DNA from 3 places in the Streptomyces sp. NPDC021100 genome. Region 1 is predicted to be linked to each of the others. Evidence: riboswitches for the same ligand, from Rfam matches in the RefSeq annotation. Region 1 holds a riboswitch; each other region holds the start of a gene.

Region 1 (3,436 bases):
CGTCTGGGAGCCGCACGCCCGGAACCGGGCGGCCCCCGGCGCCGCGGGGCCCGCCGGGCCCTGGGCGCCGGGGCGTTGACGGCCGCGGCCCTGCTCGTCGCCGCCGGCTGCTCGGGGTCGGGCTCGGAGGACGAGGACCAGGCCGACGGGCCCGAGCGGGACGGCAGGCCCAGCGCGTCGGCGCAACCCCGGCCCGGCCACCGGGACACGGCGCCCGGGAAACCCCGGCGCGGCACGAGCCCGGCGCCGTCCCGGGACACCCCGTCCGCCGGCCCGTCCACACCGGAATCCGCCGCCCCGTCGTCGGGGAAGCCCGCCGACCGGGCGGCGCGCTGGCAGCCGCGCCCCGGCACCCGCTGGCAGTGGCAGCTCGACGGGAAGGTCGACACCTCGGTGGACGTCCCCGTCTACGACATCGACGGCTTCGAGAACGACGCGGCGACCGTGGAACGGCTGCACGCCGACGGCCGCAAGGTCGTCTGCTACGTCAACGTGGGCGCGTACGAGGACTGGCGGCCCGACGCGAAGAAGTTCCCGGAGGCGGTGCTCGGCGCGGACAACGACGGCTGGAAGGGCGAGAAGTGGCTGGACATCCGGCGGCTCGACGTCCTCGAACCGATCATGGCGGAACGTTTCGACATGTGCCGGAAGAAGGGCTTCGACGCCGTCGAACCGGACCTGACCGAGGGGTTCCGGAACGAGACGGGCTTCCCCCTCACCGCCGCCCACCAATTGGCGTTCAACCGCCTGATCGCACGGCTCGCCCATGACCGCGGAATGTCCGTCGGTCTCAAGAACGACCTCGACCAGATCCCGGACCTCGTCGGCGACTTCGACTTCGCCGTGAACGAACAGTGCGCCGAGTTCCGCGAATGCGACAAACTGTCGCCCTTCGTGAAGCGCGGCAAGGCGGTGTTCCACGTCGAATACAAGCTGGATCCGGGGGAGTTCTGCGGTCGGACCAAGGATCTGGGGCTCAGTTCCATGCAGAAGAAACTCGGTCTCAATTCCTGGCGTCGTCCCTGCTGAGAAGGGGTCAAGCCGCCGGAATGAAACCTTCCGGCCGGCGTGAAGAACCTCACAGACGGCCGTTTCGGCACCGGATTTCGCCGGTGGATGGTGCAGGATCATGCACCGAACAACCAAGAACCCGTCACAGAGGCGGGCCACCCGGGCGGACGCCGAGTCCTGCCGCCGCTCCGGGTGCGGACCGGATACACGCGGATCGGCAGGAGCGGGAGACCCAGGCACGACGGACCACGATGGCGGTGGTCCTAGGGGTGAAGCCACATGGTGGCCGGGCAACTTTGTCAGCCCGAACCCGACAGGTCATCTTTCGCAGGCGGATGACGAAGGGCTTACTCGGCATGTCTGCGCTGCCTCGCATACCCGCGCTCATCTCCCGGGCCGGAACCGCATCGGCCCTCACCGCCGCCACTGTCGCGGCGTCCGTCCTGCTCCCCGGCATGGCCGGGGACGCCCAGGCGGCCACCCCGGGCTCCCAGGCCGTCAAGGTCGCGGCGTCCAAGAGCGGCTCCCCGTACCAGTGGGGCGCCACCGGCCCCAACCGCTTCGACTGCTCGGGCCTGACGCTCTACTCGTTCAAGAAGGCCGGCAAGAAGCTCCCCCGCGTCGCCGCCGACCAGTACAACGCCACGCGGCACATCTCGCGCGGCTCCCGCTCCGTCGGCGACCTGGTGTTCTTCCACTCCGGCAGCAACGTCTACCACGTGGGCATCTACGCGGGTGGAAACAAGATCTGGCACGCTCCCGGCACCGGCAAGAAGGTCCGCCTGGAGAAGATCTGGTCCAACAGCGTCTGGTACGGCCGCGTGCGCTGACGTCTGACACCTGATGTCTCATTCGGGCCGGCGCCTCATCGGCGGCGCCGGCCCGTCTCCTTCAGGTGAGAGCCGCCCGGAGGGACGACGTCCCGGTGCGGGGACGGCGAAAAACCGATGCGGGCCCGTGTCGGCGGGTGATAGCCGTCGGGCCATGGACGACCTTGTGACAGCCCGGCTCATCCTGCACCGCCTCACCGTCGCCGAGGCGGAGAACATCGCCGCCGAGGACCCGGAGCTGCTGCCGCACTGGGTACCCGGGTATCCGGAGGACGACGACGTGAAGGCCGCGCGGCGGTTCCTGACGGCGGAACGGGAGGGGCCCGGGCGGCATCCGGGAGCCTACGAGATACGGCGCCGGGAGGACGGGCGCGTGGTCGGCGGGCTGGACTTCCACGGGCCCGCCGACGAGGACGGGGCCGTGACCGTCGGCTACGGGCTGCTGCCCGCCGAGCGCGGGAAGGGGTACGCCTCCGAAGCGCTCCGCGCCGCCCTGGCGTCGGCGCGGACGCGGGGCGTCCGGCGGGTGAAGGGCGACGCCGACCACGACAACGTCCCGTCCCACCGCGTCATGACGGCGGCGGGGATGCGGCTCGCGGGGGAAGACGAGCGGGTGAGGTTCTACGAGACCGACTGGGAGCCGGAGCGTCTTCAGGCGGCGTCCACGTAGACCCAGGCGCCGTTCTCCCGGACGAAGCGGCTCAGCTCGTGCTGCGCGTCCTCCTGTCCCCGCACCACGCAGTGGGCGCGGAACTCCACCGTGCCCTCCTGGTGGAACGCGGTGCCCGCCGAGGTCGCCAGGATCTCCAGGCCCGTCCAGCGGACCTTCGGGTCGAGGTCGAGGGACGGCGGGCGGGTGGCGGAGTGCCAGGTGCGGAGGAGGTACGCGGCGTCGCCCACGACGAAGGCGCTGTAGCGGGAGCGCATGAGGCGTTCGGCGGTGGGGGCTTGCTTCGCGCCTTCGTGGAAGGCGCCGCAGCAGTCGCCGTAGGCGGCGGGGAGGCCGCAGGGGCAGGGGGTGGTGGGGGTGATGGTGTTTCGGGGCACGTGATGCATTGTGCCCCGGCGGGGAGGGTGCCCCGGTCCCGCCCCTTCCCGTTTCTTGCGGGGGCCAGCCCCCGCGCCCGCGGAGCCGCGACAAGGGGGTCCGGGGCGCAGCCCTGGAGGAAACGGGAAGGGGCGGGACCGGGGCACCCTCCCGGCCGAACGCCCCGCCGGCCCCGGCAAGAATGGCCGACCGCGTCAAGAGAGCAGGTCAGAGCGGGTGCGGGCCGCAGCGGAAGCGCCCCGCCCCGTCCCGGCGAGCGGTTGCGGGGCCCCGCGCCGCGGCACACCGTGGGCCTCGTCCCCATGAGGGACGTTCCTGGAGGGAGTTGCCCGCATGCGCATCAGCAGAACGACCACCATCGCCCTAGCGGCCTGCTGCTCGCTGGTCCTGGCCGTCGCCGGGCCGGCCCTCGCGGCGGACCCGGCGCCGGAGCGCCCGGCGGCGGAGACGGTGGATACGGCGGAGAGGGCGGAAACGGTGCCCGCCTCGGACACCGCCGACCGGCTGACCACGGTCGGAAGCCTGGGCGACGTCCTCTCGCTGGGCG
Region 2 (3,436 bases), on a different contig from region 1:
TCCCCGGGGGCCCGTCCGGCCCGTCCGGCGGCGATGTCCCGGGCACGCCCCGCGTCCCTCCTGACCACCGCGTCGACCAGCGCGGCGTGCGTCTCCCAGGTCTCCACGGGCCGGGCGGGCGGCTCGGGCGCGTACATCCAGGCGATCTTGCGCCGCACCTGGGTGAGCAGCGCGCCCAGGCTGGGGCTGCCGGACGCCTGGGCGAGCGTCTCGTCGAACCAGTCGCCCAGCGGGCACAGCTCGCCCGGCTGCCCGGCGCGGGCGCGCTCCCGGCCCAGCCGGACCAGTCCGCGCAGCACCTTCAGGTGCGCCTCGGTCCGCCGCTGCGCGGCCCGGGCGGCCCCCAGCGGCTCCAGCAGCGCCCGCACCTCCAGCAGGTCGGCCGCCTCCTGCTCGGTCGGCTCGGCGACGCAGGCGCCCGCGTGCCGGCGCGTGGTCACGAAGCCCTCGGAGGCCAGGGTGCGGAGCGCCTCCCGGACCGGGACGCGCGAGACGCCGTACCGGCGGGCGAGCAGTTCCTCGATGAGCCGGCTGCCGGGCGGGAAGGCGCCGGAGACGATGTCGTCGCGGATGGCCGTGCACACCGCCTGCGCGGAAACGCGGCGGCTCTCGGGAACCGCTTCGGTCCCGCCGTTCACAAACGTCCCCGCATTGGACGGACCTCCGGATCGACCCCGACGCGGCCTCGCGTAAAAGCGACGGTCCGCGGGCGAGGGACGCTTCTTCAGGATTCGCTCGACTCTATGGCAATCCCGCGCGGATTCCGATGGCCGCCGGAAGACCATGGAAATGATTTGGCCAAGCGGAGCGCACGGAGCCGAGTGGAGCGCACGGAGCCGAGTGAAGAGAGCGGGGCCGAGTGGAGAGAGCGGGAAAGCTTCGCCGCCTCCGGACGGCCGAAAGCCCCGCCGCGGACGCGTGGTCCGGGCGGGGCTCGGCGGAAGAAAAGGGGACGGCCGCGGTCAGATGGCGACGCCGTGGGCGCGCAGGTACGCGACCGGGTCGATGTCCGAGCCGTAGGTGGGCGCCGTGCGGGCCTCGAAGTGCAGGTGCGGGCCGGTGACGTTGCCGGTGGAGCCGGAGAGGCCGATCTGCTGGCCGGGGGTGACGGTCTGGCCCACGCTGACGCCGATCGACGAGAGGTGGCCGTACTGGGTGTACGTGCCGTCGTTGTGCTTGATGACGATGTTGTTGCCGTAGGCGCCGCCGTTGCCGGCCTCGACGACGGTGCCGGCACCCACGGCGTGAACGCTGGTGCCCTCCTCGGCGTGGAAGTCGACGCCGGTGTGGCTGCCGGAGGACCACAGGCCGCTGGAGGCGTGGTACTGGGTGGAGACGAAGGAACCGTCGATCGGCATCACGAAGGTGTTGAGGCGCTTGCGCTCCTCCTCGCGGGCCGCGCGCGCCTTCTCGGCACGCTCGGCCTCGGCCTTGCGCTTGGCCTCGTCGGCGCGCTTCTTGACCAGGGCGGCCTGCGCCTTGGCGGCGTCCTCGGCCTTCTGGGTGGCGGCGTCCTGCTCGGCGACGCCGCGCTGCATCTGGGCCTGCTCGTCCACGCTGTCGGCCACGTGGTCGGAGATGACGACGGCCTGGGTGAGGCCGGTGTCCTGCACGCGGGGCGCCTCCTCCGGAGAGGCGGCGAAGGCCGGAGCGGCGACACCGGCGACGACGCCCGCGGCGCTCAGGGTGGCTATGCCGGCGACGTTGGCGCCGACTCGCACGGCACGGCTCGGACGACGGTGCTTCCCGGTGGCACGGGTGAACGCCATGGTTGCGGCTGTTCCTTTCCTTCCCTCTCGCCTACCGGGTTAGCTGACGGGTTCGGAGCAGGAAGGTCTCCTACGGTTCCCTCCGGAGAGGGACCCGATTCACCCCAGGGAACATGTGGTTCCCCGGCTCCCCTGGCTCGCGCCGTACGGGGACTCGGCGATGGCTGCCCGGGGCCGCGGTTGCGGCTCCGATCCGACGGGCTGCCGCCATGAAGCTAATCGTCGTCAGATTCGAACGGCAAACGGAACCCCGTTTTAGTGACGCACGCCACAGAAGGATGGTGCAACCGCTCCTATAAATCGGGCATAACGGAGGCGCGTGGCCCCCGAAGGGCCCACGCGCCTCTCCGCCCCCGCGCGTGCGCCGGGGCGCATGCGGAGGCTTGAGCTTCCGTCAGGCGGAAACGACCGTCACCTCGCCGATGCCAAGCGCCCGGACGGGCTCGGCGATCTCCGCGGCGTCCCCGACCAGCACGGTGACCAGGCGGTCGGCCGGGAAGGCGTTCACGACGGCCGCGGTGGCCTCCACCGTCCCGGTCTGCGCGAGGCGTTCGTACATCCGGGCCTGGAAGTCGTCCGGGAGGTACTGCTCGACCTGGTCGGCCAGCGTGCCCGCGACGGCCGCCGCCGTCTCGTACTTGAGCGGCGCGACACCCACCAGGTTCTGCACGGCGACGTCGCGCTCGGCGTCCGTCAGCCCCTCGGCGGCGAGGGTGCGCAGCACCGTCCACAGGTCCGCCAGCGCCGGACCGGTGTTGGGGGTGTCCACGGAGCCGCTGATGGCGAGCATCGCGATGCCGGTGCCGTCGGGGGCGGAGCGCAGCACCTGGCCGAACGAGCGGACGCCGTAGGTGTAGCCCTTTTCCTCGCGCAGCACGCGGTCCAGACGGGAGGTCAGCGTGCCGCCGAGGCAGTACGTGCCGAGCACCTGGGCGGGCCAGACGCTGTCGTGCCGGTCGGCGCCGACGCGGCCGATGAGCAGCTGCGTCTGGACGGCGCCCGGGCGGTCCACGATGACGACGCGGCCGGTGTCGTCGGCGGAGACGGGCGGGACGGGCCGGGGCTCGGCCGGGGAGCCCGTCCAGGCGCCGAGAGTGTCGGCCAGGGCCTGGTCCAGGTCGACGCCGGTCAGGTCGCCCACGATCACCGCAGTGGCGGTGGCCGGGCGGACGTGCGCCTCGTAGAAGGCCCGTACGGAGGCGGCGTCGATGCGCTCGACGGTCTCCTCCGTGCCCTGCCGGGGCCGGGACATCCGCGAGTCGGCCGGGAAGAGCTCGGCGGAGAGCGCCATGGCGGCCCGGCGGGCCGGGTTGGCGAGCTCGTGCGGGATCTCGTCCAGGCGGTTGCGGACGAGGCGCTCGACCTCGTTGTCGGGGAAGGCCGGGGCGCGCAGGGCGTCGGCGAGCAGGCCCAGCGCCTTGACCAGCCGGGAGGCGGGGACCTCCAGGGAGAGCCGTACGCCGGGGTGGTCGGCGTGGGCGTCCAGGGTGGCGCCGCAGCGCTCCAGTTCGGCCGTGAAGTCCTCGGCGCTGAGCTTGTCCGTGCCCTCGGAGAAGGCGCGGGCCATGATCGTGGCCACGCCCTCCAGGCCGGCCGGCTCGGCCTCCAGCGGCGCGGCGAGGCTGACCTCGACGGCGACGACCTGCTGGCCGGGGCGGTGGCAGCGC
Region 3 (3,436 bases), on a different contig from region 1:
AGGCACCGGTCGAGGCACCGGACGGCACGGCGGCGCGGCCGGTGGAGCCGTCGTCGAGGCCGACCTCGACCTCGACCGTGGGGTTGCCTCGCGAGTCGAGGATCTCGCGAGCTACGACGACGTCGATGGACGGCACGAGGGTCTCCTTCGTGTGTGTCTGGGTACTCCAGCGTTCTGCAGCACGAGCCTAACGGGCGCCGGAGGGTCCACCCGCCCCCGGAGCGCCACCCCGCCGGAAAAATGGCACAAACGCCGAGATCAAGGGCGAATGGGCGAGCTGTTCGCTCAAGGGGGAACCGGTGCGGGAACCCGGTGCGGAACCGATTCGGGAACCGGACGGCGGGCGGGACCGGGCGGGGCGGGGGAGGCGCATCCGTACGTGGCCGGGTGGGGCCGGGTGGGGCGGCCGGCGCGCGGGGCGGCCGCCGGGCGCGCGGAAACGGCGCGCGCTCGGGAGCGGTTCACGGCCCGGGAGGGTGCGCGTCCGACAGTGCCCCCGCGCCTCGGAACGGTACGCGCCCGGGGCGTTTCGCGCCTCGGAACGGTATGCCTCCGGGAACAGTCGCGCCCCGGAACGGCCCGCGCCCGAGCACGCCTTCGCGCCCCGGAACGCGGTCCGCGCCCCGGCCTGACGCGCACCGGACCCGACGCGCGCCCGGGCACGGCGAAGCCCCGCTCCGATGCGGCTCGGGGGGGGATCGATCGCATCAGAGCGGGGCGGTTCCGCTGCGGCCCGGGAAGGGGGCCCGGGCCGGTGGTCGGGTGCCGCACCGGGAACGCCGGCGGTACGGGCGGCGGTACGCGCCGCCCGGCCGCGGGGCCCCGGTCAGGGCCTCGGCCGGGGGCCCGGCCGCGTACGGCACACGCCCCCGGAAGACCCCTCAGCCTCAGCTGAGGTGCAGCTTCTGGCCGGGGAAGATGAGGTCGGCGCTCTCCACGACGTCCTTGTTGCGGTCGTAGAGCTTCTCCCAGCCGCCCTTGACCTTCTTGGCCTCGGCGATCTTGGCGAGGGTGTCGCCTTCCTTGACCTGGTACTCCCCGTCGCCCATCTTGACGGTCTTCGGCGCGGCGTGCTTCGGCGCGGCCGGCTTGGCGGCCGGCGCGGCCGGGGCCTCGTCGGCCTCCCGCTGCGGAGCGGCGTGCTTCGGCGCCGCCTTGCGCTCGCTGCGGTCGGCGTGGCTCTGGCCCGTCGCACGCTGGCCGGAGGCCGACTTGGAGACGACCTTGCCGGAGCCGGAGGTGTCGACGTCCGGGGAACCGCCACCGCGGGTCAGGCCGCCCTCGCCGGCGCAGCCCCAGGCGCCGGGGCCCTGGGCGGCGAGCAGCTTCTCGGCGACCAGGATCTGCTGGCCCTTGCTGGCGAGGTCGGCGCGCGGAGCGTACTGGGTACCGCCCATGGCCGCCCACGAGGACTGCGAGAACTGCAGGCCGCCGTAGTAGCCGTTGCCGGTGTTGATCGACCAGTTGCCGCCGGACTCGCACTGGGCCACGCGGTCCCAGGTCTGCACGGAGGCGGCGTGGGCGGACGTGGCCATCATCAGCGGGGCGGCGACTGCGGCGCCGGTGACACCCGCGAGCGTGGCGATGCGGACGGCCTTGTTCGGACGACGGTGCTTGCCCTTGGACATGACTCGGTTTCCTCACCGGCGCCTACGAGGTGAGCTGTCGGGTTCGGGCGTGAGTTGCCCGGCCCGGTGGCTTGCGCTCACCAGGCTTCACCCCAAGCCGTTCCGGTACGTCGGTCGTTGACCGATGAACCGTTCCGGCGACCTACCGTGGTTCCCCCGCTCCTGCCTACGGCGCTTGCGCGACGACTCCCCCGGCCGCCGGCAGGATTCGGCGTGACGACCGTGGTGCTCGCGATGGCGAGCGATGACGACGGTAAGCACAGACGGCCGACGGGTTCAAACCCTCCTTTTCAGCCACCGTCTGCTCCACCCACCCCGGGGAACCCACTGTTTCCGCAGGTGAAGGTGGTTTCACGGGTTTCTGACGAGCCGTCTCCGCGCGGATGTCAACGAGACCCATGTCTCACTTTCATCCGGAACGGACATTCGACGCGAACTTCCCCGCTACTTCTTCAGTTCGAGCTGCTGACCGGGGTGAATAAGGTCCGGATCGCCCCCGACGACCTTTTTGTTGTCCTGGTACACGCGGTGCCAGCCGCCCTCGACCCGGTGCTGCTCCGCGATCTCTGACAGGTTGTCACCGGGGCGCACGGTGTAGTCGTGCACGGCGGACGCGTCCGCGCGCCCGCGCTCGGCGCCGCGCGAGGCGCGTTCCCCGCCGGAACCGGACGGCTCCGCGCGGTGCTTGCCGGTGCCGGCGTCGTCCGCGCCGGCGCTCGTGCGCTCATCCGTCGTGCCGGAGGCGGACGTTCCGGAGTCAGCGCCGCCGTCCCGGCCGGTCTTCTGCCCGTCGGCCGCGGTGTCCGTGGCGTCACCGGCCGGCTTGCGGTGCTTGCCGCCGGCGGACGAGCCGGTGGACGTGTCGCGGTCGTCACCGGACGGCTTCTCCGGCCGGCCCGGCTTACCGGAGGCATCGGTGGTACCGGAGTTGCCGGTGGTGCCGTGCTCGCCGGCCTTCCCGCCCTTGTCGCCGGTCGTCGGCCGCTCGGAGGAGGCGTCCTTCCCGGCGGAGGTGTCCGACGTCTTCCCGGAGGCCTTGTCGGACGACTTCCCGTCGGCCTTCTTGTCGGTCGTGCCCTCGGTCTTGCCGTCGGCCTTGTCGGACGACGTGTCCCGCGACCGGTCGGAGTCGGTCTTCCCGGACGTCCCGGAAGCCGGCGCGTGCGACGACCCCTCGACCGCGTCGTGCGGCATGCCCGGGTTGACCTCCGGCGCACGGCCGTCCTTGGCCAGGTCGGACTTCACCGCGCAGGCGGGCCAGGCGTACGGGCCGCGGGCTTCGAGGATCCGCTGGGCGACGGCGATCTGCTGGGCGCGGCTGGCCTGGTCGGGGCGCGGCGCGAACTCCGTTCCGCCGTACTGCTTCCACATGTCGGGGGTGAGCTGCAGTCCGCCGTAGAACCCGTTGCCCGTGTCCGCGCTCCACAGGCCGCCGCTCTCGCACTGGGCGACGCGGTCCCAGGTGGGGGCGTCCGCGGCGTCGGCGGTGGTGGCACCGAGCAGGGGCATGGCGATCCCGGCGCCCGTCACGCCCGCGGCGACGACCACGGCGGGCAGTTGACGGGGACGGCGATGTCGGCCTTTCCCGGAGAGCATGCGATCACCTCTCATATTGCTGCCGACCGGCTGCTGACCGCCGCCGATCGTGTGGCTGCTGAATATGACGGCAGAAGATAGCCACGGCCCTCAGGCGCCACAACCCACCGCGATCAGCGCCGTGCAATGGTCAAGCCGAGTTGACGTATAGTCATGTGCCCGTCTGCCCGGGCTCCGGAGAGAAGGCCACGGGCAGGGTCCGCAGGCCCCGC

Evidence for each region. Region 1 has a riboswitch for cyclic di-AMP ahead of ACH4PU_RS05640 (C40 family peptidase). Riboswitches for the same ligand answer to the same signal wherever they lie in the genome.
Region 2: it holds a riboswitch for cyclic di-AMP, as region 1 does, so the genes downstream of both, ACH4PU_RS28935 (M23 family metallopeptidase) here and ACH4PU_RS05640 (C40 family peptidase) in region 1, are expected to answer to the same signal.
Region 3: it holds a riboswitch for cyclic di-AMP, as region 1 does, so the genes downstream of both, ACH4PU_RS17340 (transglycosylase family protein) here and ACH4PU_RS05640 (C40 family peptidase) in region 1, are expected to answer to the same signal.

What each region holds. Positions count from the first base shown of each region.
Region 1 is NZ_JBIRQH010000002.1:441,803-445,238, reverse strand. Features, by position in the region: gene ACH4PU_RS05645 (endo alpha-1,4 polygalactosaminidase) at 1-1,029, shown strand, start outside; cyclic di-AMP (ydaO/yuaA leader) riboswitch at 1,210-1,361, shown strand; gene ACH4PU_RS05640 (C40 family peptidase) at 1,368-1,841, shown strand; gene ACH4PU_RS05635 (GNAT family N-acetyltransferase) at 1,996-2,511, shown strand; gene ACH4PU_RS05630 (YchJ family protein) at 2,493-2,897, opposite strand; gene ACH4PU_RS05625 (hypothetical protein) at 3,223-3,436, shown strand, end outside.
Region 2 is NZ_JBIRQH010000020.1:64,696-68,131, forward strand. Features, by position in the region: gene ACH4PU_RS28930 (GntR family transcriptional regulator) at 1-638, opposite strand, end outside; gene ACH4PU_RS28935 (M23 family metallopeptidase) at 963-1,769, opposite strand; cyclic di-AMP (ydaO/yuaA leader) riboswitch at 1,783-1,939, opposite strand; gene ACH4PU_RS28940 (M16 family metallopeptidase) at 2,164-3,436, opposite strand, start outside.
Region 3 is NZ_JBIRQH010000008.1:102,303-105,738, forward strand. Features, by position in the region: gene eno (phosphopyruvate hydratase) at 1-136, opposite strand, end outside; gene ACH4PU_RS17340 (transglycosylase family protein) at 888-1,628, opposite strand; cyclic di-AMP (ydaO/yuaA leader) riboswitch at 1,633-1,812, opposite strand; gene ACH4PU_RS17345 (transglycosylase family protein) at 2,073-3,224, opposite strand; gene ACH4PU_RS17350 (cytochrome P450) at 3,376-3,436, opposite strand, start outside.